4 regions of the Martinezella sp. CNPSo 3964 genome follow, and region 3 is predicted to be linked to each of the others. Evidence: predicted binding sites of a transcription regulator. Region 3 holds the regulator's gene; each other region holds the start of a gene.

The links. Region 3 encodes PhoB, which activates phosphate uptake and scavenging genes when phosphate is short. Its sites were predicted from a motif close to TGTCATNNANCTGTCAT; they were not measured.
Positions count from the first base shown of each region.
Region 1: AC13Q5_RS29195 (Orn/Lys/Arg family decarboxylase) is a predicted target of PhoB. The motif match lies at 2,628-2,644, and genes of this name have one in related genera.
Region 2: AC13Q5_RS30830 (glycerophosphodiester phosphodiesterase) is a predicted target of PhoB. The motif match lies at 2,265-2,281, and genes of this name have one in related genera.
Region 4: AC13Q5_RS01070 (toxic anion resistance protein) is a predicted target of PhoB. The motif match lies at 5,217-5,233, and genes of this name have one in related genera.

Region 1 is NZ_JBXSOW010000012.1:181,547-189,153, forward strand. It holds gene AC13Q5_RS29185 (adenine deaminase) at 1-1,122, shown strand, start outside; gene AC13Q5_RS29190 (NCS2 family permease) at 1,170-2,522, shown strand; gene AC13Q5_RS29195 (Orn/Lys/Arg family decarboxylase) at 2,689-5,046, shown strand; gene AC13Q5_RS29200 (GNAT family N-acetyltransferase) at 5,069-5,629, shown strand; gene AC13Q5_RS29205 (hypothetical protein) at 5,669-5,992, opposite strand; gene dinB (DNA polymerase IV) at 6,375-7,472, shown strand; gene AC13Q5_RS29215 (cytochrome c biogenesis protein DipZ) at 7,568-7,607, opposite strand, start outside.
Region 2 is NZ_JBXSOW010000014.1:123,422-131,028, reverse strand. It holds gene AC13Q5_RS30835 (NADP-dependent malic enzyme) at 1-2,061, opposite strand, end outside; gene AC13Q5_RS30830 (glycerophosphodiester phosphodiesterase) at 2,321-3,076, shown strand; gene AC13Q5_RS30825 (UDP-2,3-diacylglucosamine diphosphatase) at 3,190-3,996, shown strand; gene AC13Q5_RS30820 (MFS transporter) at 4,165-5,382, shown strand; gene AC13Q5_RS30815 (ABC transporter permease) at 5,532-6,692, shown strand; gene AC13Q5_RS30810 (ABC transporter ATP-binding protein) at 6,705-7,568, shown strand; gene AC13Q5_RS30805 (MlaD family protein) at 7,578-7,607, shown strand, end outside.
Region 3 is NZ_JBXSOW010000007.1:135,905-143,511, reverse strand. It holds gene pstC (phosphate ABC transporter permease subunit PstC) at 1-444, shown strand, start outside; gene pstA (phosphate ABC transporter permease PstA) at 441-1,775, shown strand; gene pstB (phosphate ABC transporter ATP-binding protein PstB) at 1,790-2,605, shown strand; gene phoU (phosphate signaling complex protein PhoU) at 2,657-3,370, shown strand; gene phoB (phosphate regulon transcriptional regulator PhoB) at 3,402-4,085, shown strand; gene AC13Q5_RS21805 (GcrA family cell cycle regulator) at 4,178-4,705, opposite strand; gene AC13Q5_RS21800 (acetylornithine transaminase) at 5,131-6,330, shown strand; gene argF (ornithine carbamoyltransferase) at 6,404-7,321, shown strand; gene AC13Q5_RS21790 (Hsp33 family molecular chaperone) at 7,370-7,607, shown strand, end outside.
Region 4 is NZ_JBXSOW010000001.1:216,738-224,344, reverse strand. It holds gene clpA (ATP-dependent Clp protease ATP-binding subunit ClpA) at 1-859, shown strand, start outside; partial or broken gene AC13Q5_RS01100 (Dabb family protein) at 949-1,238, opposite strand; gene AC13Q5_RS01095 (HIT family protein) at 1,252-1,680, opposite strand; gene AC13Q5_RS01090 (GNAT family N-acetyltransferase) at 1,722-2,909, opposite strand; gene AC13Q5_RS01085 (glycerophosphodiester phosphodiesterase) at 3,033-3,752, opposite strand; gene AC13Q5_RS01080 (RidA family protein) at 3,752-4,219, opposite strand; gene AC13Q5_RS01075 (cell envelope integrity EipB family protein) at 4,355-5,182, shown strand; gene AC13Q5_RS01070 (toxic anion resistance protein) at 5,397-6,476, shown strand; gene AC13Q5_RS01065 (substrate-binding domain-containing protein) at 6,482-7,607, shown strand, end outside.

The DNA of each region.
Region 1 (7,607 bases), on a different contig from region 3:
GCGGAATTGCAAGCCTTCGCATCCGCAGGCATCCAATCCGATCACGAGCTCACCTCGGGCGAGGACCTGCTTGCGAAATTGCGAGCCGGCTTTACCGTCGAGTTGCGCGGCTCCCATGATTATGTCCTGCCGGGTGTGATCGAGGCGCTGAAAAAACTGCCGCATCTGCCGCAAACACTGACGATCTGCACCGATGACGTTTTCCCTGACGACCTCGTAAACGACGGCGCGATGTCATCCGTCCTCAGGCGTCTGATCGGCTATGGTATGAAGCCGATCGATGCGGTGCGAGCCGCCACGCTCAACGCCGCCATGTGGCTGAACCGCTACGATCTGGGGCTGGTCGCGCCCGGTCGCCGTGCAGACATCGTCATCCTCTCCGATCTGGAAAAGATCGCGGTTGACCGCGTCTATGCATCCGGGCGCGAAGTTGCCAGAGACGGGCGCCTTACTGGAAGCAGCAGGAGCGTGGCCTCGAATGCCTATCGCGACACCGTAAAGCTAGAACGGCTTTCTGCTGCCGACTTCGCGATCAAACTGCCGGGCGCGACCGAGGTACGCGTCAACACCGTCGTCAGTCCGCGCTTCACGAAATGGGGAGAGGCGGTCGTCAAGGTGGACGGCGGCAAGCTCGTACTGCCTGACAATACGCTCCTGATGGCCGTCATCCACAGGCACGGAAGGAAGGACCCGACACCCGTCATCGGCATCCTCGAAGACTGGGGTCATTGGCGTGGCGCCCTGGCGACGACGATTTCGCATGACAGCCATAACCTCACCGTCTTCGGTCGCGATCCCGCCGATATGGCCGCGGCGGCCAATGCCGTCATCGAGGCCGGCGGCGGCATGGCGACGGCAGCCGACGGCAAGGTCACGGCCGTCCTCCCCCTGCCCGTCTGCGGATTGCTGTCGGATGCGCCTGCAACAGCGGTGGCCGACGATTTCGCCAGGCTGCGCGCGGCAGCCGATTCGATCGCCGACTGGATGCCGCCCATTCGCACCTTCAAGGCAGTCGTCGGGGCAAGCCTTGCCTGCAACCCCGGCCCGCACGTCACCGATCTCGGACTGACCGACGGAACCACCCAGGAGATCAGACCGCTTCTGGCTACAAGCCAAAATTGAGGTCACCTGCCAAACGGCAGCATTTGCCGACTTAGGAGATATACGCAATGACCTCAAATACAAATGTCGGGCAGCCAGGCGACACATCCGAACCGGGGTGGAAGACTTACTTTCGCATGCGTGAGCGTAAGACCAATACGAAGACGGAAGTCATTGCCGGGATGACGTCCTTCCTGGCGTCGGCCTATCTTCTCGTCGTGATCCCCTCGCTTCTGTCTGCGGGAGGTATCGACCGCGCTGCGGCAACGACGGCAACCATTCTCGTCATCATCGGCGCGACCCTGTTCATGGCGCTTTATGCCAATATGCCCTTCGTTGTGGGGCCGGGCATCGGCGGATCGGTTCTGGTGGGGCCGACGATGGCGGCGGTGGAACACATCCCCTGGCAGACAGGTCTTGCGATCTCCTTCTGGTCGAGTGTCATTTTCGTTCTGCTGACGGTGCTTGGCGTACGCCAGGTCATCGCCCGCATGGTTCCGGCCCAGATCAAACTCGGCCTCGGCGCAGCGATCGGATTGTTCATCGCGCTTCTTGGATTCAAGAATGCCGGCCTCGTCGACGTCAACGCCAAGAGCCACGCTCTGATGCTTGGCTCGTTCAACTCGGGACAGGCGATCATTGCCGTCTTCGGCATCTTCCTCGCGGTCTTTCTGCGTGGGCGCAAGGTGCCGGGACCGATCCTCTGGGCCATTCTGGGCAGCACGCTGCTCGGCATTCCGCTTGGCGTTACCAAGGTGCCTGCGACACTCTTCGGTGCCCCGCATGGCATCTCAGAGATCGGCCTCCAGCTCGATTTCTTCGGGGCGCTGAAAGTAGAACATTTCCCCTATCTCTTTGCCTTCTTCGCATCCGAGTTCTTCTCGACCCTGGGCACGACGCTTGCCGTTGGTGCCAAGGCCGGTCTGGTCGACGCGGAGGGCAACATGGCGGATCTGGGCAAGCCGTTCCTCGTCGATTCGATTGCCGCAACAATCAGCCCGCTGCTCGGCATTCCCTCGGCCACGGCTCTCGTCGAGAGCGCCACCGGCGCAGAAGCCGGTGGCCGCACCGGTTTTGCTTCGCTTGCCACCGCAGCCCTTTTTGCCCTGACTTTGCTTTTTACCCCGATCGCGCTGATGATTCCGGCAGCGGCCACGGCACCCGCCCTGATCCTCGTCGGCATGTCGATGTTCAGCGCGCTGAAGCGCGTCGATCTGGAGAATTTCTCAGACGGTCTTTCCGCCCTAATGATGGTCCTGCTGACCCTGGTTTCCAACAGCTTCGGCACCGGTATTGCCGGTGGACTGCTGTTCTACGTCATCGTCAAGGTCTTGTCCGGCGAAGCAAGACAGGTCTCCATTGGCATGTACCTTCTCGCCATCCCGCTTGCCTATTATTTCTGGACCGTGGCTGCTCACTAAGCGGCCATAAATCCAGAAATTCCGCAGCGGCGATCCAGCATGAAACTGCAGACCGGCGACCTGATCGGCGATGCCTGTCGATAGGGTTTGGCGCGTCCTCTTTTCTGTCACATCCATGTCATGAAATACGCCGACACCTCATGCCAAATCAGGAGCGGGTATCGACATGGATTATTTCAGACGTTTCAACTTTCTGTTCGCAACGCCAACCTTCGACAATGAGGATCTGGAAGGCGCCCGCTACAACCAGATCGTCGAGGAGATCGAACGTTCCGGCTTCGAGGTGGTGCGTGCGCGCAATCTCGAAGATGCCGAGATCGCAGTGCAGACGGACGCCGCCATCGGCTGCATGCTGGTCGACTGGGGCAAGAAGGGGCTCGAGGGCAAGACGGCCTCCCTTATCAACCTCATGCGCCGGCGCGGCCTCGAATTCCCCATCATCCTGCTGATCCGCCGCAAGCGCTTCGAGGACGTGCCGGTCGAGGTGCTCGACTTCATCGACGGCTATGTCTTTCTGTCGGAAGAAACGCCTGCCTTCATCGCAAAAAGCCTCATCAGCCGGCTCAAGCAATATGCCGAGACGCTGAAGACGCCGTTCTTCGGCGCGCTGGTCGATTATGCTGAAGAGGGCAACCATCTCTGGACCTGCCCCGGCCATAATGGCGGCATCTTCTATAGCCGCAGCCCGATCGGGCGTGTCTTCATGGAACATCTCGGCGAAGCGGTCTTCCGCGACGACCTCGACAATTCCGTGCTCGATCTCGGCGATCTTCTGACCCATGAGGGGCCTGCGCTTGCCGCGCAGAAGGAAGCGGCCAAGATCTTCGGCGCCGAAAAGACCTATTTCGTGCTGAACGGCACCTCCACGTCAAACAAGGTCGCTCTGTCAGCCCTAGTCACCGACGGCGATCTCGTGCTGTTCGACCGCAACAACCACAAGGCCGCCCATCATGGCGCCCTGATGATCTCCGGCGGCATTCCGGTCTACCTGCCGACGATACGCAACGTCTATGGCCTGATCGGCCCCATGGATTTCGCAACCATGGACGAGGACGCCCTGCGCGAGCGCATTCGCACGCACCCGCTCGTGAAAGATCCCGAAGCCTACAAGAAGCCGCGCCCGTTCCGCGTCGCGGTCGTGGAACAGTGCACCTATGACGGCACGATCCACAATGCCGAGATGATCCTCAAACGCATCGGCCATCTATGCGATTACATCCTCTTCGACGAGGCATGGGCCGGCTTCATGAAGTTCCATCCGCTCTATGCCGGGCGCTTTGCCATGGGTCTTTCCGACCTCGGCCCGGATGCGCCTGGCATCATCGCTACCCAATCCACCCATAAGCAGCTGGCAAGCTTCTCGCAGGCTTCGCAGATCCACATGAAGGATCGGCACATCACCGGCCAGAAGCGCCGCGTCGAGCACCGCCGCTTCAACGAAAGCTTCATGCAGCACGCCTCGACCTCGCCCTTCTATCCGCTGTTTGCCTCGCTCGACGTCGGCGCGCAGATGATGAAGGGACGCTCCGGCGAGGTGCTCTGGGACGACACGATCCGCCTCGGCATCGAGCTGCGCAAGAAGATCCGCGCCGTGCGCCGCGAATTCGAGGAGAAGGAACATCGCCCCGAGCGACGCTGGTTCTTCGAGCCCTTTGTGCCGGATCGCGTCGCGATCCCCGATGTGTCAAGCCCGGGCGCCGTGCATGACGTAGCGTGGGAGAGTGTCGCAACTGACCAGCTCGCCACCAATCCCGCTTTCTGGCATCTGACGCCCCATGCAGCATGGCACGGCTTTTCCGGAGTGGAATCGGGCTTTGCCATGACCGATCCGAACAAGCTGACCCTGCTCACCCCCGGTTTCGACCGGGTGAGTGGCAAATACACGGAGCATGGCATACCCGCGCCAGTGGTTGCTCAATATCTACGTGAAAACCGCATTGTTGCGGAAAAGAACGATCTCAATTCGCTGCTGTTCCTGCTCACCCCCGGTGTCGAGGCCAGCAAGGCCGGCACCCTGATCAGCGGCCTTGTCGCCTTCAAGAAGCTTCACGACGACAATGCGCTGCTGGAAGAGGCAATTCCGGAATTCTATCGTCGCCGGCCTGGCCGTTATGCAGGCGTGCGTCTGCGCGACCTTTGCGCTGAAATGCACAATTTCTTCCGCCAGGCCGATGTCAGTGCGCTGCAGACAAAGCAGTTTTCCGCCGACCACCTGCCGCCGATCGCCATGTCGCCGCACGATGCCGCACGATGCCTCGTTCGCAACGATGTGGACTATCTGCCGATCGACGCCATTGCCGGCCGCATCGCAACGACGCCCTTCGTCGTCTATCCGCCGGGAATCGCGACGATCGTGCCCGGCGAACGCCTGACGGAGCAGGCCCAGCCGATGATCGATTATCTGAAGATGTTCGAGACCTGCTTCAATACCTTCCCCGGCTTCGAGGTGGAAATCCAGGGGGTCTATCGCGAGATTGATGCATCCGGCAAAATCCGGCTCTATACCTACGTCGTCGCGGAATAGGCTTGGAAATTCAGGTTCGAACATGAAGCAGGATAAAACAATCATCGTTCGCCCGTCCCGGGAGAGCGACGTCGATGCCATGCTGGCAATCTATCGCCGCCACATTCACCGTGGCGTCGAGGCCGGGGTGGACGATAGCGACACTCCGCAGCCCGACGATCTGCGCGAGCGACGCAAGAATTTGAAGGACCGCCGCTTCCCGCATGTGGTGGCGATCGAGGGTGAAAAGGTCGTGGGCTATGCCTATGTGGTGCTGTTCCGCAAGCGCCCTGCCTATCGCTACACGGTCAAGCACTCGATCTATGTGCATCACGACCATGTCGGCCAGGGCGTCGGCAGCCTGCTCATGCGCGGGCTGATCGACGCCTGTGCGGCTGCCGGGTTCCGTCAGATGATCGGCTATATCGATGCCGACAATGCCGCCTCTCTCGCCTTGCACGAACGTTTCGGCTTCGCTCGGGTCGGCCTGTTGCCGGCAGTTGCCTATCGTTACGGTCGCTGGGCCGATACCGTGATGGTCCAGCGTTCGCTCGGTCCCGGCTCGACCACACAGCCGCCCCCGCCGCCGCTCTCCACCCGGTGAGACAGGGCGAGTTGCTGCCCGCCCGGCAAAGCTTCGCGCTTATGCCGGGCGTCGCGTCGAAGCGGGCCTGAAACCCAACACGAAATCCACGACCTTCGATGAGGCCATTTCGCAAGGCTTGAGGGTGAGGCTTGCTCTGGATAGCACATAGAGATTGAAGCTGACGATGTCGGCCCCGCCAAGCTCTTCACCGTAAGGCCAGACCCGTTTCCCATCGGCCGATCGCTTGATCGTCACACCCCAGGGGCGACCTTGAAAACGCCCCTCCGAATAGCCGTCAGGTAGCGTCGCAAGCGCATGTTCGAATCCAGACAATTCGGCCGGCAGCAGCTGCGGCGCCTTATCCGTCATGGCGCAAGGCATTCGTCGCATATGCCGCAGCCGTCCTCATCCATCTTCCGCGCCGATCGCGTCCTTCGACAGCAAAGACATGCGATGCCGTCCGCACGGGACTCCTCGTCGCGCTCAGGCGGGAGGATCTCCATATGCAGGTCGGAAAGCGGATCGGTTGCGATTTGGCCCATCTTGAGGCTCCGTGTGGGGACCGACTAGAGATAGGAAGCCGCGGGCGCATCTCAAGGTGGCGTCCACGTCATGGCTGGCATGCGGCGATTTCCCTGCCTCTCTCCGGCAAGGCAACAGAGCCGGTTTGATATCGTCATGCAGGATGATATGTTCTGCATTTGTTTCAGCTTCTACAATTGAAGGCCCGTGCTGAAACTGCAGTGTGATGACCGAGACCGCCATGAACGACACGAGCTCAAGCCCCATCCGAAAGATCATCCATGTGGACATGGATGCGTTCTATGCGTCGGTTGAACAGCGAGACAATCCGGAGCTGCGCGGCAAGCCGCTTGCGGTCGGCGGGTCCGCGGCCCGCGGCGTGGTGGCGGCCGCAAGCTACGAGGCCCGCGCCTTCGGCGTTCACTCCGCGATGCCTTCGGTCACCGCGAAGCGCAAATGCCCGGACCTGATTTTCGTGCCGCCGCGCTTCGACGTCTACCGGGCGGTATCGCAGCAAATCCGCGAGATCTTCGCCGAATATACTTCGATGATCGAGCCGCTGTCGCTTGACGAAGCCTATCTCGACGTCACCCAGAACCTCAAGGGTATGGACATCGCCACCGAGATCGCGCTGGAGATCCGCACGAAGATCAAGCAAGTCACCGGGCTCAACGCCTCGGCCGGTATTTCCTACAACAAGTTCCTCGCCAAGATGGCAAGCGACCTCAACAAGCCGAACGGCCAGGCAGTGATCACGCCGAAACATGGGCCGGCATTCGTCGAGACACTTCCCGTCAAGAAGTTCCATGGCGTCGGGCCGGCAACAGCCGAACGGATGCACAAATACGGGATCGAAACCGGGCTAGACCTGAAGTCGAAATCCCTCGCCTTTCTGCAGGAGCATTTCGGAAAGGCCGGTCCCTATTTTTACGGCATTGCCCGCGGCATCGACGAACGGCAGGTAAAACCCGACCGGGTTCGCAAATCCATCGGTGCGGAAGATACGTTCGCCGAGGATATCGACGATCTCGCGCTGGCGACGGCGGAACTGCGCCCGCTTGCGCAAAAGGTCTGGCGCTATTGCGAAACAGGCGGCATCAGCTCCAAGACGGTGACCGTGAAGATCAAATATTCGGATTTCACCCAGGCGACGCGCAGCCGGACAAGCGCCTATCCGGTTGCCGACATGGACGAAGTCCTCCAGATAGCATCCGCACTTCTGGCGACCGTCCACCCGTTCGCACGGCCAATCCGGCTGCTCGGCATCACACTTTCGTCTTTGACGAACCAAGAGAGCGACGACGCTGGAGCACAGTCCCAGCTCGATCTCGGCATCTGAGAGGACCGACCTTCCTTCCATCGCTGAGGATAGTGCCCCTAATTTGTTTACCTTGCGCGGCCAAGTACGCGAACGAGGAAAGCTAAACCGTTTCCTCAGCCGAAGGTGAAGGCATAGGCCTGGGCGCCGGGGTCG
Region 2 (7,607 bases), on a different contig from region 3:
GCTATCCGGCATGACGTGGCGGCGCAGGCTCTCGGAAATGGCGCTGTCGCCATGCATTTCGCCGTCGACTTCCAGCTCCGGCGCCGCCTTGCGGACGAGAGCGAGCGCCTCGCGCATCTTGGTGGCACTTTCCGACTCCCGTGAACCGAAGTTGGAATGCGAGACGAGAGCGGCGCGCGGCTCGATGCCGAAGCGCTTGATTTCCTCGGCGGCCAGCCAGGTCGACTCCGCGATTTCCTCGGCGGTCGGATTAAACGTGACGTAGGTGTCGGTGTAGAAGGTCGCGCCGCGCTGCGAGATGAGCAGGCTCAACGCGGAGAAATCACGAACGTCCGGCCGCTTGCCGATGATCTGGCGGACGATGCGCAAATGACGCTCATAACGGCCTTCAAGGCCGCAGATGAGCGCATCGGCTTCGCCGCGCTTCAGGGCCAGCGCGCCGATGACGGTCGTGTTGGTGCGGACGATCGTGCGCGCAGCTTCCGGGATGACGCCGGCGCGGCCGACGAGCGAGAAATAGAGATCGACATATTCGCGGAAGCGCGGATCGTCTTCCGGATTGATGACGGCGAAATCCGTATTCGGACGGATTTTCAGGCCGTAGCGCTTCAGGCGGGTCTCGATGACAGAAGGGCGGCCGATCAGGATGGGGACAGCCGTGCCTTCTTCGAGCAGGACCTGGGCGGCGCGCAGCACGCGCTCGTCCTCACCTTCGGAGAAGACGACGCGCTTGCGTTCCGCGATCTTCGCGGCCGCAAAGATCGGCTTCATGATGAAGCCTGAGCGGAAGACGAAGCGGTTGAGTTCGTCCATATAGGCATCGAAATCGGCGATCGGGCGCAGCGCCACGCCGCTATCGGCGGCGGCCTTGGCGACTGCCGGCGCGATGCGCAGGATGAGGCGCGGATCGAACGGCGAGGGGATGAGGTAGTTGGGGCCAAAGACCGGCGTTTCGCCCGAATAGGCGCGAGCGGCGACGTCGGACGGTTCCTCGCGGGCAAGGGCGGCGATGGCGCGCACGGCGGCCATCTTCATCTCTTCGTTGATCGTCTTGGCGCCGCAATCAAGCGCGCCGCGGAAGATATACGGAAAGCAGAGGACGTTGTTGACCTGGTTCGGGAAATCCGAGCGGCCGGTGCAGATCATCGCATCCGGGCGGGCGGCGCGGGCGAGATCCGGCATGATTTCCGGCGTCGGATTGGCGAGCGCCATGATCAGCGGCTTTTCCGCCATCTGTTCGAGAAGCTCGGGCTTCAGCACGCCGGCTGCGGACAGGCCGAGGAAGACGTCGGCGCCGGGAATGGATTCGGCAAGCACGCGCTTGTCGCTGTCCTGCGCATAGACCGACTTCCACTCGTCCATCAGGACGTTGCGGTCCTTGTAGACCAAGCCTTCGATATCGTGGACCCAGATGTTTTCGCGCCTGGCGCCGAGGGTGACGAGCAGGTTGAGGCAGGCAAGAGCTGCCGCACCGGCGCCGGAGGCGACGATCTTGACGTCTTCGATCTTCTTGCCGGCGAGTTCCAAGCCGTTGAGGATGGCGGCTGCGACGATAATGGCGGTGCCGTGCTGGTCGTCGTGGAAAACCGGGATTTCCATCTGCTCGCGCAGGCGGCGCTCGACGTCGAAGCATTCCGGCGCCTTGATGTCTTCGAGATTGATGCCGCCGAAGGTCGGCTCGAGCGCCGAAACCGTGTTGACCATCTCATCGACCGTCGGAGCCGCAATTTCGATGTCGAAGACGTCGATGCCGGCGAATTTCTTGAAGAGGACGGCCTTGCCTTCCATGACGGGCTTCGAGGCGAGGGGACCGATATTGCCGAGGCCAAGTACCGCCGAACCGTTGGAAATCACGGCAACGAGATTGGCGCGGGACGTATAGTCGGCAGCCGTGTCCGGATTGTCGCGGATGGCGATGCAGGGGGCGGCGACGCCGGGCGAATAGGCAAGCGCCAGATCGCGCTGATTGCCCAGCGGCTTCGTCGCCTGAATTTCCAGCTTGCCGGGGCGGGGATAGCGATGGAAATAGAGCGCCTGTTCATCGAGATTTCCGCTCGCCATATTCTTGGCTGCTTTCGAAGTGTCGTTCGTATCCAACTCGCGTCTCCATTCCTGCCTGCGCTTTGAGTCTTCTGCATACATCAATCGCTTCGCCTTCACAGTATGCAATTGAGGTCGCGAAGCGTTTTTGTCTTGGCAAAACTGAATTGCCTTTTCCGCAATGATCGCGCGATGACCCTTCCGCCCGTCGAACGTTGCGGTCGCGTCATCAGGCATTCATCGCGTCGACCTATGAATATTTCAGGCGGAGATTTCCTCGATGACTCTGATTGCCTCCCATCGCGGCGGTGCGCATTTGTGGCCCGAAAACACCAGGCTCGCCTTTTCGAAGACGGCCAAGCTCGATGTTGATCTCGTCGAATTCGACGTGCATCAGACGCGGGACGGCAAGCTCGTCGTGCATCACGACGCTCTGATCGACCGGATGACGGATGGCAAGGGCGCGATCGCCGATTTCAGCTATGACGAACTGATGCGCCATGTCGTGATCGGAAGCGGCGGCGAAACCATTCCGACCCTGATGGAGACCATCGATATTTTCGGGCCATCCGCCGTCGACCTCAGACTGGAGATCAAGACCAGGGCGGATGGCACGCCCTATGAGGGGATGGAGCGGCGCATTGTCGATCAGCTGACGGCGACCGGCATGCTGACGCGTACGATGGTGACGAGCTTCTCCCTGCCGCGTCTCGAAGCATTCAGTGCAGCGCTTGGCGAACAAGGGCTGAATGTCGGCGAACTGCTCGGTTTCATCTTCCTCTGTTCGCCTCAGCTGGCCGGCCAACTCGGCTGGGGCGGCGTCATGGCCGCCATGCGCGGCTTCGGCGTGCGCGAGATTGCAATACGTGCCGATGCGCTTGACGGCGAGGTCATGCAGCTCTTTCGCAAGAATGGCGTGAAGGTGCACGGATGGGCGGCCCATACAAGCGAGGCGGCACGGGCCATGTTTCGCCTCGGTATCGCCAGTTTTACAAGCGACCGTCCTGACCTCGCGATCGCCGCGAGACGCGGCTGAACATCGTCGCCGAGCCGCCAAGCACAGGGTTTGTCATCTTCCTGAAACACGAGTCTGGTTTTGGAATAGCCAAGGTAGGATAGGGCACGGACATAAAGTTCGTGAATGAAAACATGGACCCCCGGCATTTCCGAACGTTATTCATTTCTGACGTGCACCTCGGCTCGAAGGCCGCCAAGGCGGACTACCTGCTCGATTTTCTTCGTTACCACGACGCCGACACGATCTTTCTGGTCGGGGATATCGTTGATGGTTGGAGACTGAAGCGGAACTGGTACTGGCCGCAGGATTGCAACGACGTCGTGCAGAAGCTTCTGCGCAAGGCGCGCAAGGGTACGCGCATCGTCTACATCCCTGGCAATCACGACGAATTCCTGCGTGACTTCCCCGGAATGCACTTCGGCGGTATCGAGGTGGCGCAGCGCGCCATGCACGAAACGGCCGATGGGAAGAAATATCTCGTGCTCCACGGCGATGAATTCGACGTCGTTGTCCGCAATGCCCGCCTGCTCGCCTATCTCGGCGATTGGGCCTATGACATGGCCATCCTGATTAATATCGGCCTTGCTGCCGTACGCCGCCGCCTGAACATGCCCTATTGGTCCTTTTCGGCCTGGGCGAAGCTGCAGGTCAAGCACGCCGTCAACTTCATCGGCGAATTTCAGCGCGTCGTCGCCGAAGAAGCAAAGCGTAACGATGCCGATGGCGTCATCTGCGGTCACATCCACCATGCGGTCATCGAGGATCTCGACGGCGTGCGCTACATCAATACCGGCGACTGGGTGGAAAGCTGCACGGCGATCGCCGAGCATGAGGACGGTACGTTCGAGCTGATCACCTGGCGGGCTATCCTCGAGACGCAGCCTGTGGATTCTCCGGTCGGAGAATTGCCGCGGCCGATCGGTGCCCAGGCGGCGTAATTCCTGCGCCTCTTCACGTAGCTGATAATGGCCTGTCATAATTATTGATCGCCGCAGGACGGCTCTGACTTCGGATTTTTCCGAAACGTTACGGTTTTGGCCATTTCTCGCCATAGTCGTATTCTCGATAGCGTGATAGGGACAAGTAAGTTCCCCTTCAGGTCTGTCATGATTCCCGCGATCAAGTCCTTCCAGGGCGAGGGTGCGCCTCCATATTTCCGCTTGCGTGCCGCCCTGTCCTATTGTGCCCCGTTGTTCGTCAACGGCATTGCCGTACCGTTCTTTCCCGTCTGGCTGGCGGGGTTGAATTTCAATGATCATGAGATCGGCCTGGTGATCGCCATTCCTATGGTCGTGCGCGTCCTCGTGACGCCCATCATCGCTGTACTCGCCGATCATATGACGGAGCGGGCCGATGTGTTGCTATGGTCGGGTGCCCTGTCGCTGCTGACGGCAATCGCGCTCTACTGGACCAGCGATTTCTGGCCGGTGCTTCTGGTCTACGGCATTCAGGGCGCCACCTACGCGCCTTATGTGCCGGTGGTCGAATCGATCGCCATGTCGGGTGTGCGCCGCTGGGGCTTTGATTATGGCTCCATGCGGGTCTGGGGATCAATCACCTTCATCCTGTCGACCCTTCTCGGCGGCCAGCTGATTGGCATGTGGGGCGGCGCCACCGTACTGCCTGTGATGGTGGCGGGATTCATCCTTACGACGCTGATGGGCTTTTTCGCGCCGCGCATCGGCCCGACGCGCCGGCGCAACCAACCGATCAATCTGCAATCGCCGACCGGAAATCTGCGCTCGCCGCAATTGCTCATCACCATGATCGGGGTGTCGATACAGCAATCGAGTCATGCGATGCTCTATACGTTTGCGTCGATCTACTGGCATAAGCTCGGCTTTTCCGGCGCCGAGATCGCAGTGCTGTGGAGCATTGGCGTTACGGCCGAGGTGATGGTTTTCTTCCTGTCGAAGAAACTGAGCAGGCGATTCAGTGCGTGGACGCTCATCTTCTTCGGTTCGACGATGTGCATTCTGCGCTGGGTCCTGTTTCCGAGCAATTTCGGCTTCTTCGGCTATTTTGTATTGCAGTGCTTTCATTCCTGCACCTACGCCTGCGTCCATACCGGTGTTCAGCGGCGCATTGTTGCCTCCGTCCATGAAGCACAGGAATCATCGGCCCAGGGCGCCTATTATTTCTACAATGGCATGTTTCTGGGTCTAATGACGCTTGCGTCTGGCTATCTCTACGCCTGGCTTGATCTGGCGAGCTACTATGTCATGGCCGGCATCGCCGGCTTGGGGCTAGCCATGGTCGTTTTCGCCTATGGCTTGCAGAGCGGAAAGCCGGCAATCGGCGGCGGTGCTCACGGCGTATCCTAACGCGGTGCAACAAATTCATTTGGATATCAAATAGCCGTGACATATGTTGGCGCCGGCGCGAGATGGAGATTCCGTGGATAATCGGTGTATTAAGCATCGACCGGCGGGCTCTCCGAGTCGGTGTATGTTGTGCCAGATTTGAAAGACGCATGAATTTGAAAGCAGCCGAGCAAAGGTCCGATGCACCGAAGATCGATGATGCGCCTGAGGGCGCAGGCCATCGCTATCGGCTGGAAGGCAATTGGCGCAGCGCCAATGTGCACGGCGTGCTGCGTCAGATCGAGCAGCTGTCCAAGCGCAGCTCCGGCGGCGAGGTCGTGATCGATCTTTCCGGTCTTTCGGATGTCGATACGGCAGGTGCGTTGCTGATCCGCCGGCTCAAGGAAAGTCAGGAAGCACACAAGGCCCATGTCACGATCGAGGGCTCCAACCCGCATATCGATGAATTGCTGACGGCGTTCGATGCGCATCCGGACGACGAGGCGGCCGCGGCAAAGCCAAAGAAATCGTTGGCGGAGCGCATACTGGCGCCCATCGGCAAAACCGTCTACGAGATCTGGGGCAACCTCGTCGCTGCCATGTATATTCTGGGTTCCGCCGTGCGCGGGGCGCAGCTCAAATTCGGCCGCGGCAGTGGTGTTTCGCCGGCCTCGATCATCAATCAGATCGACCATATGGCGGTGCGCGCCGTTCCGATCATCCTGCTGATGTCGTCGCTGATCGGCGCGATCATTGCCCAGCAGGGTGCTTTCCAGCTGCGCTATTTCGGTGCGGAAATCTTCGTCGTCGATCTCGTCGGCATCCTGCAATTGCGCGAAATCGGCGTGCTTCTGACCGCGATCATGATCGCCGGCCGTTCCGGCAGTGCAATTACGGCCGAAATCGGCTCGATGAAGATGCGCGAGGAAGTGGATGCGCTGAAGGTCATGGGTCTGAATCCCATCGGCGTCCTGATTTTTCCCCGGCTGGTGGCGCTGACGGTTGCCTTGCCGCTGCTGACGGTCATTGCCAACTTCGCCGCGCTTTTCGGTGCTGCCCTGGTGTCCTGGGCATATTCCGGCATCACCTTTGCGACCTTCATCTCCCGCCTGCATGAGGCTGTCAGCCTCTCTACGATCATTTCGGGGATGATCAAGGCGCCGTTCATGGCGCTGGTTATCGGCATCGTCGCGGCGGTTGAGGGATTGAAGGTGGGCGGCAGTGCCGAGTCTCTCGGTCAACACGTGACCTCATCGGTGGTGAAGTCGATCTTCGTCGTTATTCTGATGGACGGGCTCTTCGCCATGTTCTACGCAGCAATCGACTTCTGAGGGACGGCAAGGATGAGCGCGCTTCACTCGGAAATCCCGTTGGAAAAAGATGAGCACGGCAGGGACATTGTACTGTCGGCACGGGATGTCACGGTCGGCTTCGGATCGAAGATCGTCCTCGATAAATTGAATCTCAATATCTATCGCGGCGAGATCCTGGGCTTCGTCGGGGCCTCCGGTGCGGGCAAGTCCGTGCTGTTGCGCACGGTGCTGCGGCTCTTGCCGCGCCGATCGGGCAAGATCGAGATTCTTGGCGAGGATTACGACAAGCTCGACGAGCAGGACCGTAACCGCCTCGATATGCGGCTCGGCGTTCTCTTTCAGCAGGGCGCGCTGTTTTCCTCGCTGACTGTCAAGGAAAACATCCAGGTGCCAATGCGGGAATATCTGGACCTGCCCAAGGAGATGATGGACGAGCTGGCGCTGATGAAGATCCGCATGGTGGGTCTCGCCGCTGACGCTGCCGACAAGTATCCCTCCGAACTTTCCGGCGGCATGATCAAGCGCGCGGCGCTTGCCAGAGCCTTGGCGCTCGACCCCGACCTTGTTTTCCTGGATGAGCCGACGTCGGGCCTCGATCCAATCGGTGCGTCGGAGTTCGACGAGCTGATCGCCAAGCTGCGCGACACGCTGGGCCTGACCGTTTATATGGTGACTCACGACCTCGACAGCCTGTTTTCCGTCTGCGACCGTATTGCTGTCCTCGGACAGAAGCGGGTATTGGTGGAAGGCACGGTTGAGGACATGCTCGCCTGTGATGATCCCTGGGTGCAATCCTACTTCAGGGGCAAGCGCGCACGTTCGATCGTGCCGCGCGAGGACATCAGAGGGCACAACGACGACAAAGGCGCAAGCGCCCACAGCCGCGAGAAGTGACTGGAGACAATGGAAACCAAAGCCAATTATACGATCGTC
Region 3 (7,607 bases):
ACGGCCGGCTTCGTCATGGGCGTGATGCTCATCCCTTACGTTTCCTCGCTATCGGACGATATCATCATGGCCGTGCCGCGTTCGCTGCGCGACGGCTCGCTCGGCCTCGGCGCCACGCGTTCCGAAACGGTCAAGCGCGTGCTCCTGCCGGCCGCCCTTCCGGGCATCGTCGGTGCGCTGCTGATGACCGCGTCGCGGGCGATCGGCGAAACCATGATCGTGGTGCTGGCTGCCGGCGTGGCCGCCCGCATGCAGCTAGATCCCTTCGAACCGATGACGACTGTCACCGTGAAGATCGTCAACCAGCTGACCGGCGATCTGGAGTTTACCTCGCCGCAGACGCTCGTCGCTTTCGCGCTCGGCATCACGCTGTTTTGCCTGACGCTGTGCCTCAATGTCTATGCGCTCTACATTGTCCGCCGTTACAGGGAGCAATACGAATGAGCGACATCGTATCCTCCCCTCAGGTGAACATGCCGCGCGGCCTGACACCGGGTGCGCCCGCGCGCCGCGATATCGGCATCAGGCGACGCTACGCCGCCGAGCGCCGCTTTCGCGCCTACGGCATCACGGCCGTCATCTTTGGTCTCGTCTTCCTCATCATCCTGGTCTCGACCGTGGTCCGCACCGGCTATACCGCCTTCGTTCAGACTTCGATCACCCTGCCGATCGAATTCAGCGAGAAGGTGATCGACCCGACTGCCAAGCGCACGAGCGATCCGAAGGTACTGATTGCTGCCAACTATCCGGTTCTCGTACGGGACGCGCTGGTGAAAGTGCTTCGCATCGATCCGGCCAATCGCGCGCTTGTTCGCGAGGCGACGGCCATAGTGTCGGAGGGCGCCAGGGTCGTGCTGCGTGACCGGGTCGTTGCCAACCCCTCGATCATAGGAACGACTGAGAACGTCACCTTCCTGGCCAGCGCCAATATCGATTCCGCCAACAAGGGCCAGATCGATCTCACCGTCGACGAAAAGGACCGCAAGATATCCGATCGGCAGATCGCCTGGATGAAGCAGCTCAGCGATAGCGGTGCGCTGTACAAGGCTTTCAACAGCGGCCTTTTCGTATCGGGCAATTCGAGCCGGCCGGAGGCCGCCGGTCTCGGTGTCGCGCTGATCGGCTCGCTCTATCTGATGCTGACCGTGCTCGTTCTTGCTCTGCCCGTCGGCGTTGCGGCGTCGATCTATCTGGAGGAGTTCGCGCCGAAGAACCGGCTGACGGATCTGATCGAGGTCAATATCAACAATCTCGCGGCCGTTCCTTCGATCGTCTACGGCTTGCTGGGTCTCTCGGTCTTCATCAACATGATGGGCCTGCCGCGTTCGGCCTCGCTGGTCGGCGGACTGGTGCTGAGCCTAATGACGCTGCCGATGATCATCATTGCCACGCGCTCGGCATTGCGGGCCGTGCCGCCGTCGATCCGCAGCGCGGCGCTCGGGCTAGGCGCGTCACGCATGCAGATGGTCTTCCATCACGTCCTGCCGCTTGCGATGCCGGGCATTCTGACGGGCACGATCCTCGGGCTTGCCCATGCGCTCGGCGAGACGGCGCCGCTGCTTTTGATCGGCATGGTCGCCTTTGTCGCCAACTATCCGGCATCGCCCCTCGATCCGTCGACGGCGCTGCCGGTGCAGATTTACATGTGGGCGAGCGAAGCCGAGCGTGCCTTCGTCGAAAGAACGTCCGGGGCCATCATCGTCCTGCTCTTCTTCCTCGTCGCAATGAATATCGGCGCCATCCTGCTGCGCCGCCGCTTCGAGCGGCGCTGGTAAGGGAGGGCCGTAGGATGAACATGATGACGGAAGCCGCAAGCGAAAAAGCATTGACCAAGAAGATGATGACGATCCCCTACAAGATGATCGGCCAGGACGTTTCGGTCTTCTATGGCGACAAGCGCGCGCTTTTCGACGTCAATCTGAAGATCCGTGCGAATACGGTCACGGCTCTGATCGGTCCTTCCGGTTGCGGCAAGTCCACCTTCCTGCGTTGCCTCAACCGCATGAACGATACGATCGAGACTTGCCGCGTCACCGGCAAGATCACGCTCGACGATCAGGATGTCTACGATAACAGCATTGATGTCGTTGAATTGCGCGCCCGCGTCGGCATGGTCTTCCAGAAGCCCAACCCGTTTCCGAAGTCGATCTATGAGAATGTCGCCTACGGTCCGCGCATCCATGGCCTGCATCGTTCGAAAGCCGATCTCGAACATATCGTCGAAACCAGCCTGCAGAAGGCCGGTCTTTGGGGCGAGGTGAAGGATCGGCTCCATGACGCCGGTACGAGCCTGTCGGGCGGTCAGCAGCAGCGTCTGTGCATCGCCCGCGCCGTTGCGGTCAGCCCGGAGGTCATCCTGATGGACGAGCCGTGCTCGGCGCTCGATCCGATTGCAACGGCCAAGGTCGAAGACCTTATCCACGAGCTGCGGGAAAATTTCACGATCGTCATCGTGACGCATTCCATGCAGCAGGCAGCCCGCGTTTCGCAACGCACCGCAATGTTCCACCTCGGCCACCTGGTCGAGGAGAATGACACCGATAAGATGTTCACCAATCCCGACGATTTCCGCACGCAGGATTACATCATGGGCCGTTTTGGTTGATGATGTCAGGCGCGCGGCTCATTTCACACAGTTCACCTTGAGGATAGAAAAATGGTCTCCACTCACATTCTCTCTGCCTACGACGAAGACCTGAAGTTCCTGACGCGCCGCATTGCGGAAATGGGCGGCCTGGCCGAGCAGATGGTCAGCGACAGCGTACGCGCGCTCGTCAACAGCGATGCCGGTCTTGCCCAGAAGGTCATTTCCGACGACGTCGTTCTCGACCATGCCGAGCGCGAAGTCGGCGACAAGGCGATCGTCACGATCGCTCGCCGCCAGCCGATGGCAGCCGACCTGCGTGAGATCATGGGTTCGATCCGCATCGCCTCCGACCTGGAGCGTGTTGGCGATCTTGGCAAGAACACCGCCAAGCGCGTCATCGCCGTTCAGGGCACCGGCGTTCCACGCCGCCTCGCTCGCGGCATCGAGCACCTCTCCGAACTGGCGCTGAGCCAGCTCAAGGAAGTTCTGGATGTCTACGCGACCCGCTCGCCCGACAAGGCCGTGTCGATCCGCGAACGCGACGAGGAAATCGACGCAATGTACACCTCGCTGTTCCGCGAGATGTTGACCTACATGATGGAGGATCCGCGCAACATCACCACCTGCACGCATCTTCTTTTCTGCGCCAAGAACATCGAGCGCATCGGCGACCATGCCACGAACATCGCCGAGACGATCTATTACATGGCGACAGGCGCGCAGCCGGAAGGCGAGCGCCCGAAAGACGATACCGCCAACACCGTCGGCGCGGTGACGGAATAATCTGGAAGCGAAGAAAGGAGACCATAGGCGCATGGTTCCGAGAGTTGCTGTTGTAGAAGACGAGGAAGCGCTTAGCGTTCTGCTGCGCTACAATCTTGAGGCCGAAGGCTTCGAGGTCGACACGATCCTCAGAGGCGATGAGGCTGAGCTGCGTCTCCAGGAGCGCATCCCCGATCTCCTGATCCTCGATTGGATGCTCCCCGGTGTATCCGGCATCGAGCTCTGCCGCCGGCTGCGTATGCGGCCGGAGACGGAGCGCCTGCCGATCATCATGCTGACGGCCCGCGGCGAGGAAAGCGAGCGCGTGCGTGGGCTTTCCACCGGCGCGGACGATTACGTCGTCAAGCCGTTCTCGACGCCGGAGCTGATGGCCCGCGTCAAGGCGATGCTGCGGCGTGCCCGCCCGGAGGTTCTCTCCACGGTGCTGCGCTGTGGCGATATCGAGCTGGACCGCGAAACCCATCGCGTCCATCGCAAGAGCCGCGAAGTGCGGTTGGGGCCAACGGAATTCCGCCTGCTGGAATTCTTGATGTCCTCGCCTGGACGCGTCTTCTCGCGTTCGCAGCTGCTCGACGGCGTATGGGGGCACGATATCTATGTCGACGAACGCACCGTCGACGTCCATGTCGGCCGTCTGCGCAAGGCGCTGAATTTCTCCAATATGCAGGATGTCATCCGCACCGTTCGTGGCGCGGGCTATTCCATGGAAGCCTGAGCGGCAAGGCCGCTCGGGCATTACGACATAGCGGCGGAAATATAAAAACGGGCCTCGAGGGGCCCGTTTTTCTTGGGTTTTGCTTATGGTTTTCAGCCGTTGTTGCGTCGGCGATCATGCACCGGCTGGTAGGCCATGCGCTGATGATAGGTGCAATAAGGCGACGAATCCGGGCTGTCGTTGCCGCAGAAGTGGAAATCATCCTTCAGCGGGTCGCCGACCGGCCACTTGCAGGTGCGTTCCGTCAGTTCCGTCAGGCCGAGCCGGCGGGAGATCGGAACGACGACATTTGCAGCCGGGCGATATTGAATTTCGTTGACGGAATCGACCTCGATCTCTTCCTTCAGCATGGTTGCGCCCTGCTGACGGGTGACCACCGTGCGGGTAGCAACGCGCGATCCGTAGCTTGCGGCGCGAGGCGCTGCGGCGCTGCGCTTCGGCGTGCGCGCTGTGGTTGTCGTGCCGCCCGCCTTCGCTCGACCGGGAAGGTTCAGGCGATGCACCTTGCCGATGACGGCATTACGGCTCACGTCACCGAGCTGCGCAGCAATTTGGCTGGCGCTCAACCCTTCGGACCATAGCTTTTTCAGCTTCTCGACGCGTTCGTCTGTCCAATTCATGCCCTGTCTCCGCTGTCGCGTTTCCGATGGCAGAATCCCTCACCATTGCCTCGCATGGGAACAAGGCGCGAAACGCTCTAAAATTGTGGTGACTAGTTCCGCCGCATGCAGTCTAGCAATTGGTTTTTAACCTAGTGTGAGGCTGACTCCGTGACAAGAGTCGCGAGAATCTTGAGGAATCGATTTCGAGGTTTTCCCCAACTTGCTGCCCAGGCGTGGCATTTCTGCAATAGGCGCCGCCGAACCCATCTCTTTCGCCCGCAAGCGCTATCTCGCACCTGCTAAAGCGCCAGTTTTGTTGACATCGCGGTGCAAAACATCAATAGTGCCCAAGCCGCCGCAAGGCGGCATTTTTGATTTTTTCGGACCCGTTTCATCAAATGGAAGCGATCGGTCCTTAAAGTTGTGATCGAGGAGATATGGCCATGGCCGAGACCACGCCGCTTTATGACACCTATATGCGCGCTCCGCTACGGTTCGAGCGAGGCGAGGGCGTCTGGCTGGTCACCGAAAATGGCGAGCGCTACCTCGATTTCGCGGCCGGCGTCGCGGTCAACTCGCTCGGCCATGCCCATCCCCATCTTGTTGCCGAATTGAAGGCCCAGGCTGACAAGGTCTGGCACCTTTCCAACCTCTATGAGGTGCCCGGTCAGGAGAAGCTGTCGAAGCGGCTGACGGAAGCCACCTTCGCCGACAAGGTGTTCTTCACCAATTCGGGTGCAGAAGCGCTGGAATGCGCCATCAAGACGGCACGGCGCTATCAGTTCGCCAAGGGGCATCCTGAAAAGTTCCATATCATCACCTTCGAAGGTGCGTTCCATGGCCGCACGATCGCGACGATCGCTGCCGGTGGTCAGGAAAAGTATATCGAAGGTTTCGGTCCGAAGGCGCCGGGCTTCGACCAGGTGCAGTTCGGCGATCTCGATGCCGTGCGTGCCGCTATCACCGACGCGACGGCCGCGATCCTGATCGAACCGGTGCAGGGCGAGGGCGGCATCCGCCCGGCCACCAATGAATTCCTGCGGGGGCTGCGCCAGATCTGCGACGAGCACGGCCTGCTGTTGATCCTTGATGAAGTGCAGTGCGGCGTCGGCCGAACGGGCAAGCTGTTTGCCCATGAATGGGCTGGCATCAAGCCTGACATCATGGCGGTCGCCAAGGGTATCGGCGGTGGTTTCCCGCTCGGTGCGTGCCTTGCGACGGCGGAAGCTGCTTCCGGCATGAAGGCGGGCACGCACGGCTCGACTTATGGCGGCAATCCGCTTGCCATGGCCGTCGGCAACGCCGTTCTCGACATCGTGCTCGCCGAAGGCTTCCTGCAACATGTGCGCGATATCGCGCTGGTGTTCCGTCAGGGGCTGGCCTCGCTCAAGGATCGCTTCCCCGACATCATCGAGGATGTTCGCGGCGAAGGCCTGATGCTGGGCGTCAAGGCGGCCATTCCGCAGGCGGAGCTGCTGCAGGCGATCCGTGCGGAGCACCTGCTTGGCGTGCCGGCCGGCGACAACGTCATCCGCTTGCTGCCGCCGCTGGTCGTGACTGCCGAAGAAGCACGCGAAGGTCTCGCTCGCCTGGAGCGTGCCGCCGAGCGTGCGCGCGCCGCCCGCACTAAAAAATCGGCTTGAGTTCAACGCCCGCAGTCGGGGCGTTCCTGCCCCACGCGGGCGTTATTGTTTTTTCTGGAGTACAGGTAAGGACATGGCTTCTCCGAAACACTTTCTCGATCTCTCTGCCGTTCCGGCTGCAGATCTGCGCAACATCATCGATGACGCGATCGTACGAAAGACCGCGCAGAAGGCCGGCACGGCCGACAAGCCGCTCGCCGGCAAGATGCTGGCGATGATCTTCGAGAAGCCGTCCACCCGAACCCGCGTCTCCTTTGATGTCGGCATGCGACAGCTCGGCGGCGAGACGCTGTTCCTCTCCGGCACCGAAATGCAGCTTGGCCGCGCCGAGACGATCGGCGATACGGCAAAGGTGCTGTCGCGCTATGTCGATGCCATCATGATCCGCACGACCGATCACTCCCGCCTGCTGGAGCTGGCGGAACACGCGACCGTGCCCGTCATCAATGCGCTGACCGACGATACGCATCCCTGCCAGATCATGGCCGATATCATGACCTTCGAGGAGCATCGCGGCCCGATCAAAGGCAAGACGCTTGCCTGGACGGGCGACGGCAACAATGTGCTGCATTCGCTGATCGAAGGCGCCGCGCGCTTTGGCTATCGCATGAATATGGCGGTACCCCTTGGTTCCGAGCCGAAGGATCACTATCTGAACTGGGCCCGCAACGAGGGCGCCGAAATCATGCTCTCGCATGATGCAGACCGTGCGGTCGCCGGCGTCGATTGCGTGGTAACCGATACCTGGGTTTCCATGAATCAGGAGCACCGGGCTCGCGGTCATAACGTCTTCCAGCCCTATCAGGTCAACAAGGCTTTGATGGCACAGGCCGGCAAAGACGCGTTGTTCATGCATTGCCTGCCCGCCCATCGCGGAGAGGAGGTGACGGACGAGGTGATCGACGGTCCGCAATCCGTTGTCTTTGATGAGGCGGAAAACCGCCTTCATGCGCAAAAGTCGATTCTTGCTTGGTGCCTGGGCGCGATCTGAAGATATCAAACCGCGCCTCAAAGGCGCGGGCGCAGTAGGAGTAAAGCAATGGCCGAAAATGCCTCAACGCTGGGTCAGTTCGATTTCGCCGGTGACGATCACGTCGTTCCCTTCCAGGTGGAAGGTTTGGACGTGCGAGGCCGTGCCGTGCAGCTCGGTCCGCTGCTGGATGCGATCCTCGCCCGGCACGACTATCCGACGCCGGTTGCACGCCTTCTGGCCGAGGCCGTTGTTCTCACCGTCCTGCTCGGCACGTCGCTGAAGTTCGAAGGCAAGTTCACCGTGC
Region 4 (7,607 bases), on a different contig from region 3:
CGGCTTCGACCAGGGCGGCCTCCTAACCGATGGCGTCGACCAGCATCCGCACAGCGTGGTTTTGCTCGACGAAATCGAGAAGGCGCATCCGGATATCTTCAATATCCTGCTGCAGGTCATGGACCACGGCGCGCTGACCGACCACAACGGCAAGAAGATCGACTTCCGCAACGTCATCCTGATCATGACGACCAATGCGGGCGCTTCGGAAATGGCCAAGGCCGCCATCGGCTTCGGTTCGTCCAAGCGCACGGGCGAGGACGAAGAGGCTCTCAACCGGATGTTCACGCCGGAATTCCGCAACCGTCTGGATGCGGTCATTCCCTTCGCGCCGCTGCCGACCACGGTCATCCACAAGGTCGTGCAGAAGTTCATCATGCAGCTGGAAGCACAGCTTTCGGAACGCAACGTGACCTTCGACCTGCACGAGGACGCCATCGGCTGGCTGTCCGAGAAGGGTTACGACGACAAGATGGGCGCCCGTCCGCTGGCGCGCGTCATCCAGGAAAACATCAAGAAGCCGCTGGCGAACGAAATCCTTTTCGGCAAGCTGAAGAAGGGTGGCGTCGTCACCGTCACGGTCGGCAAGAAGGAAGACGGCTCGACCGGCATCCTTCTCGATGCGATCGCCGATACCGCTCCGATCCGGCCGAAGCCGGAGGCCGAAGTGGGCGATGCACCGGCCGAGGTGGAAGAGGATGACGGTGATACGACCGTCAAGGCCAGAAGCCGCGTCGGCAAGGCTGCAACGGCAGCTGACAGCCGCCGCTCGGCCAAGGCCTCGACGTTGAGCGACGAGTCCGAGGGCAAGTCGCCGCGCAAGGGCGGTGGCACGGTTCCAAAGGTTCCGCGCAAGTAGTCGCCGGTCGAAGATCTGAGAAAAATGAAAGGCTGCATTGGAGACAATGCAGCCTTTTTATATGCTTATTTGAATGTGTTAATGTAATACTAGAGGTTCGTGTAGTCGATTTCGAGAAAGGCCACGACTTCAGGCACCCATCGATCTCTGACGAAAGCGACATGGTCAGGGTGGACGTTGTAGGCGTCGTAACTGACTGGTCATCGAATTCCATCGAGAAGCCGAAGGTAAAGTCGTTTTTCGGGCTCGTCTGCCGAAGCTGCTCGAAGTTCCGGACGCTCGGTATCTTCTCCAGAACAAGAGCGTCCTTGAGAAAGCTGGCCTCTTCAGCCGAGCCAGCTTCGTGTTTCAGGCGGAAGGCGACGGTATGGCGAATCATCTGCCTCTCCAGTTCAGGCCAGCGCTTCGATGATCTTCCTGGCGTTTTCCGCCAGCACCGCACCATCCTCCATCTTGCCCGAATGCGGCTTCAGCGCGACGCCTTCAAGCCGCGGGATGATGTGGAAATGCAGATGAAACACGGTCTGCCCGGCCGATGGCTCATTGAACTGGGCAATATAGACGCCATCGGCATCGAAGGCTTCCTGAACCGCTATGGCGATTTTCTGGACAACCGTGATCGCCTGCTGCAAGGCAGCCGGGTCGGCGTCGAGAATGTTGCGCGAGGGAGCCTTCGGTACGACAAGCGTATGGCCAGGCGATTGCGGCATCACGTCCATGAAGGCAACGGTGTGCTCATCCTCGTAGACGCGGTAGGAAGGTATCTCGCCCTTCAGGATCTTTGCGAAGATATTGTTGTCGTCATAGGCGGGGCTGGTCATCCAGTGTCTCCTCGTCTTGCGTTTGTGTTTATTCCGAATGGTTAGATATCTTGCCGCTCACCCTTGCGGAAGGGGCTGTGCTCGGTGAGGATTTCGCTCATCTCCTCCACCTGTTCCCGCTCATGCTTCAGGTAGTCGGCAACGGCGCGTCGCAAGCCCTGGTGGCCGATATAGTGCGCCGAATGGGTGATAACGGGAAGATAGCCGCGCGCCAGCTTGTGCTCGCCCTGCGCGCCGGCTTCCACCCGTTTCAATCCCTTGTTCAGCGCGAAATCGATCGCCTGATGATAGCAGACCTCGAAATGCAGGAAGGGATGATCCTCGATGCAGCCCCAGTGCCGGCCGTACAGTGTCTCGCCGCCGATGAAATTGATGGCGCCGGCGATATAGCGGCCCTCGCGCTTGGCCATGACGAGCAGGACATCGTCAGGCATGCGTTCGCCGATCAGCGAATAGAATTTCCGCGTGAGATAGGGGCGGCCCCATTTGCGGCTGCCGGTATCCATATAGAAGGCGAAGAATTGGTCCCAGATGTTTTCGGTGAGATCGCTGCCGGTCAGCCAGTCGATGGTAATGCCGTGCTCGACTGCCGCGCGCCGCTCCTTCTTCAGCGCCTTGCGCTTGCGCGACGCCAGTGTCTCCAGAAAAGCGTCGTGATCGGCATAGCCTTCGTTGATGAAGTGGAACTGCTGATCGGTGCGATGCAGATAGCCATCGCCTTCGAAGACCGAAGCTTCGTCTTCGGGCAGGAAGGTGATGTGCGCGGAGGAAACGCCGAGCTGCCGGGTGACTTCCTTGAGGCTTTCGGCCAGCGCCGGCTGCAGCACGCTGCGGTCCTGTTCCTCGGCGACGAGGAGCCTCGGTCCCGTGGCGGGCGTGAAGGGAATGGAGCATTGCAGCTTGGGATAATAGCGGCCGCCGGCCCGCTCGAAAGCATCGGCCCAGCCATGGTCGAAGACATATTCGCCCTGGCTATGGCTCTTCAGGTAGCCCACGACAGCGCCGAGCAGTTCGCCGCCATCGGTTTCCAGCAGCAGGTGATTGCCGAGCCACCCGGTCTTGTCGGTCGCGGAGCCGGATTCCTCCAGCGACGACAGGAAGGCATGCGAGACGAAGGGATTGTACGGCAGCACGCTGCCGGTTCTGGACGCCCCGGCCAGCTTCGACCAGCTTTCCGGAGCGATATTCTTGAAGGATCGTTCGACTCGAATGGATAATTCGTCTGTCATCAAACTCTTGCGCTAAGAAGGAAGGGAGGGCTCTCACCGCTGCGCCATGCGTCGGATGGGACGCGCCACAGGCGCAGCGATAATTTGGGTTTGCGCAAAGCCTCTCCTTCAGTCGATCCCGATTTACGAGACTATGCGCGGGTCAAAACCTTCGAAGGTCATCTGGTCTGCATTGGCAAATGTATGTTTGCGGGCCGCTTCGTCGCGCACGGTCCAGGTGATGACCGGAATGCCGCGCTGGCGCTGCGCCGTGACAAAAGGGTTCGGCAGGTGGCCGTAGAAGTACGAAATGAAGTCTAGCCCAAGATGCATGGCTTCGTCATGCTGAAAAAACGTCTCAGGCTTGTTTCCTTCGGCCGTCAGTCCCACAGGGTAGGGTGCATCGAGCGCCTTGAGGTCCTTGAGCAGCCAATGGTCGAAGCTCATCAGGGCCACATGTCCCTTGTAGCCTTCGAGCACTTCAAGAACGGATTCCGCAAAGCCATCATCGTCGCCTTCGCGTCCCTTCAGCTCCAGCACCAGCGGCACCTTGCCGTCGCAAAGCCGCAGGAGCTGCTTCAGCGTGGGGATCTTGTCCTTGGTGCCGCCGATCGACAGCAGGCCGAGCTCGGCCGAGGTGCGCTCGCGCACTTCGCCCGGCAGGTTGCAGACGCGCTGCAGATCGTCGTCATGGAAGACGACCGGAACGCCGTCCGAGGCATAATGCAGGTCGCACTCGATGGCGAAACCCGCTTCGATGGCGCGGCTGAAGGCTGAGAGCGTGTTCTCCCAGACTTGGCCGTTCATGTCATGATAGCCGCGGTGAGCGACGGGACGTTCGGTCAACCAGGCAAGCTTGCTCATTACGCGATTTCCAGAATGGCATCGATTTCGACGGCGGCATTGAGCGGCAGGGCTGCCATGCCGACGGCGGCGCGGGCATGCTTGCCAGCTTCGCCCAGTACATTTGCCAGAAGATTGGAAGCGCCGTTGATCACAAGGTGTTGTTCGACGAAATCAGGCGTCGAGGCGACGAAGCCGTTCAGCTTGATCAGGCGCTTGATACGGCCGAGATCGCCGCCGAGGGCCGCCTTTGCCTGAGCGAGGATGTTGATGGCGCAGAGTTCGGCAGCACGCTGGCCGCCGGCAACGTCGACGTCCTTGCCGAGATGGCCTGTCACGCCGATCTTGCCGTTTTCCATCGGCAGCTGGCCCGAGAGATAGAGGAGATTGCCGCTGATGACGTAGGGAACGTAGTTGGCGGCCGGTGCCGCAGCCTGCGGCAGAACGATGCCGAGTTCCTTCAGGCGGCCCTCAATAGCGTCGGACATTTTCATCTCCCGTTTTGTTGTAAAAACTTCAAAAATCCGGCATCAAGACTAAATTCCGTCACTTAGGATCGGCAGCCTCGTTTCAGCCGAAAGCGTTCTTATAACATCGCGTGCGAGTCCAACAGGAGATAATGAATGTTCCGCTCGAGTCTTGCTGCTACTGTCATTTCGGGGCTGAGCATTCTGTCTTTGGGGACTTCTGCTGCCTATGCGGCCGGTCCGAGCGGGCTGATCGCGCATCGCGCCGTCTACGATCTCGAATTGAAGGATGCCTCCGATCGGTCCGGCATTTCCGGCATGGTAGGCCGCATGGTCTATGAGTTCGAAGGCTCCGATTGCACGGGCTTCACCACCAATTTCCGCTTCGTGACGAAGATCGATACCGGTGATTCCACCCGCGTCAGCGACCAGCAGACCACGACGTTCGAGGATCTAAGCAAGCGCCTGTTCCGCTTCGAGACCAAGTCCTACACCGACAGCCAGCTCGACAAGGACGTACGCGGTGCCGCAAGCGACGACCAGAAGGGCATAAAGGTCGATCTCACCCAGCCGCACAACAAGCAGGTCCAGATCATCGAAAGCCGCTTCCCGACGGAGCATATGCTCGACATCATCCACAATGCGAAGCTCGGCAAGAATTTCTTCGAGGCGCAGGTCTTTGACGGTTCCGATGACGGCGACAAGCCGTTGATCGCGACCACCGTCGTCGGAAAGGAGCAGACACCGGCCAAGGATGATCCCGATGCCGACAAGGCTGGCGCCTTTGCCACGACGCCTTTCTGGCCGGTGACCGTGGCTTATTTCAATGAAAAGTCCACGGGCGACGCCATGCCCGTCTATCGCATGTCCTTCAAGCTCTATGAGAACGGCATCACGCGCGATCTCACCATGGATTATGGCGACTTCGTGCTGACCGGCAAGCTCACCAAGCTCGAGGTTCTCGATAACAAGGCCTGCCAATAGCTCTTCTGCGGTGCGGCTCCCGGCGTGAAATCTCTGTCATAAAACTGTGATCCAAGTTTCACTATTGTGTGAAATGATCGGCACGCAGAGGTAAGCGTTACTTCCCTTTGTTTCGATCTTGAATTGCAGTGGGGCGCGCGGGGGGCATCGTCTTGGGGGCGATTGGCAATTTTTGCGGTCGGCTCCCTAGTCTATGGACGAGAAAGCACGACCTATGAGCAATACCGATATATCAGCCGGCTCCAAAAATACGCTGCCGGCTGTCACAGCCGACCCGGCGGAAATCGCCCGCATCGGTGACAGCATCGATCTGACCGACCGTGCCGGCATCTCCGTCTATGGCGATCGCGCCCAGCAAGCCGTTTCCGACTATTCCGATCGTATCCTGCGCGAGGTCCGCAATCGCGATCTCGGCGAGGTCGGCAAGCTGCTGACCGATATCATCGTCAAGTCGAAGAAGCTCGATCCGGCCTCACTGAAGGACGAGGGTTTCCTGTCACGGATGTTTTCCTCGTTCAGGGCCAAGCTGGAGCGCTTCAAGGAGCAGTTCGAGGATGTCGCCGGCCAGATCGACCGCATTGGCCTCGAGCTCGATCGGCACAAGGACATCCTGCGCCGGGATATTGCTCTCCTCGACGATCTGCATGAGGAGACAAAGCAATCTATCGTGCAGCTCGATGCCTATGTGCAGGCTGGCAAGGATTTCGCCGAGCGTTTTCGCGCGACCGACCTTCCCCGACTGAAAAGTGCCGCCGATGCAGCCTCGGCCAATCCCGGCGGCGGCATGCTGGAGGCGCAGATCTATCAGGACAGCCTCCAGGCGCTCGACCGTCTGGAAAAGCGCATATTCTACCTGCAGCAGGCCCGCCAGCTCGGCATCCAGCAATTGCCGCAGATCAGAATCGTTCAGGCCGGTGATGAAACGCTGATCGAGAACCTGCAGGCAACATCGGCGCTGACCGTACCGGCCTGGAAGCAGAAGATGGTGATTCTGCTCGGCCTGACCCAGCAGAAATCCGCGCTTGAACTGCAGAAGACCGTCACCGACGCCACGAACGACATGATCCGCCAGGCATCGAAAATGATGAAGGATCAGGCGATCGCCATAGAACAGCAATCGCAGCGCGGTATCGTCGATATCGACACGCTTGCCGCCGCCAATCGCGACCTGATCGACACGATCGGTGGTGTCCTGAAGGTGCAGGAAGATGGCCGCGCCAAGCGGGCCGAGGCCGAACAGCGAATGCAGAAAATGACCATCGAGCTCAAGAAAGCAATGATCGAGGCGCGGTAATTCGCATGACAATCCGCACATTCGTTACCGGCCTGACGCTCGTGGCAGCTCTCGCACTGAGCGGCTGCAATATCGGCGGGCAAGGCCCGAAATTCTCGATCATCTCCGGCTCGGAAAACACGGTTCTTCAGCCGATCGTCGAGGAATTCTGCAAGGAAAAGAAGGCGACCTGCAGCTTCAGCTATGAGGGCACGCTGGATATCGGCCTGGCGCTCCAGAGCGAGCAGGGCGTCGAGCAGGATGCCGTCTGGCCGGCGTCTGGCGTCTGGGTCGATATGTTCGATACAAAGCGCCGGGTGAAGTCGCTGACGTCGGTCGCGCAGATGCCCGTCATTCTCGGCGTGCGCAAGTCAAAGGCCGAGGCGCTCGGGTGGGTCGGCAAGCCGGTCTATATGAAAGACATATTGGCAGCGGTGAAGAACGGCTCGCTGAAGTTTCTCATGACATCGGCGACGCAATCCAATTCCGGCGCCAGCGCCTATCTGGCCATGCTGTCGAGCGCACTCGGCAACAAGCCTGTCATCGAACCTGGCGATCTCGACAAGCCCGATGTCCAGGGCGCGGTTCGCGGGCTACTTGCCGGTGTCGAGCGTTCCTCGGGCTCGTCCGGCTGGCTTGCGGATCTCTACACGGATTCGGCCGGCAAGGGCGTGCTCTATGACGCCATGTGGAACTACGAGGCGATCCTGAAGGAAACCAACGACAAGCTGACCGGCATGGGCAAGGAGCCGCTTTACGCAATCTACCCGGCCGATGGCGTCGTCGTTGCCGATTCGCCGATCGGCTTCGTCGATCACGGGCGAGGGCAGGAGGTTGAGACCTTCTTCAATCAGCTCGTCGACTATTTGCGCTCCGCCCCGGTGCAGAAGCGCATCGCCGATACCGGGCGTCGCATTCCCCTTTCCGATATCGCCGCCAAGCCGGACCCGACATGGAACTTCGATCCGACCCGGATCGTGACGGCTATCCGCATGCCGGAGCCCGCCATGATCCGCCAGGCGCTGGATCTCTATCAGGTTGCATTGCGCAAGCCGTCGCTGACCGCCCTCTGCCTCGATTTTTCGGGCTCGATGGCGGGCAAGGGCGAGGAACAGCTCCAGGCGGCCATGCAGTTCCTGTTCAATCCGGATG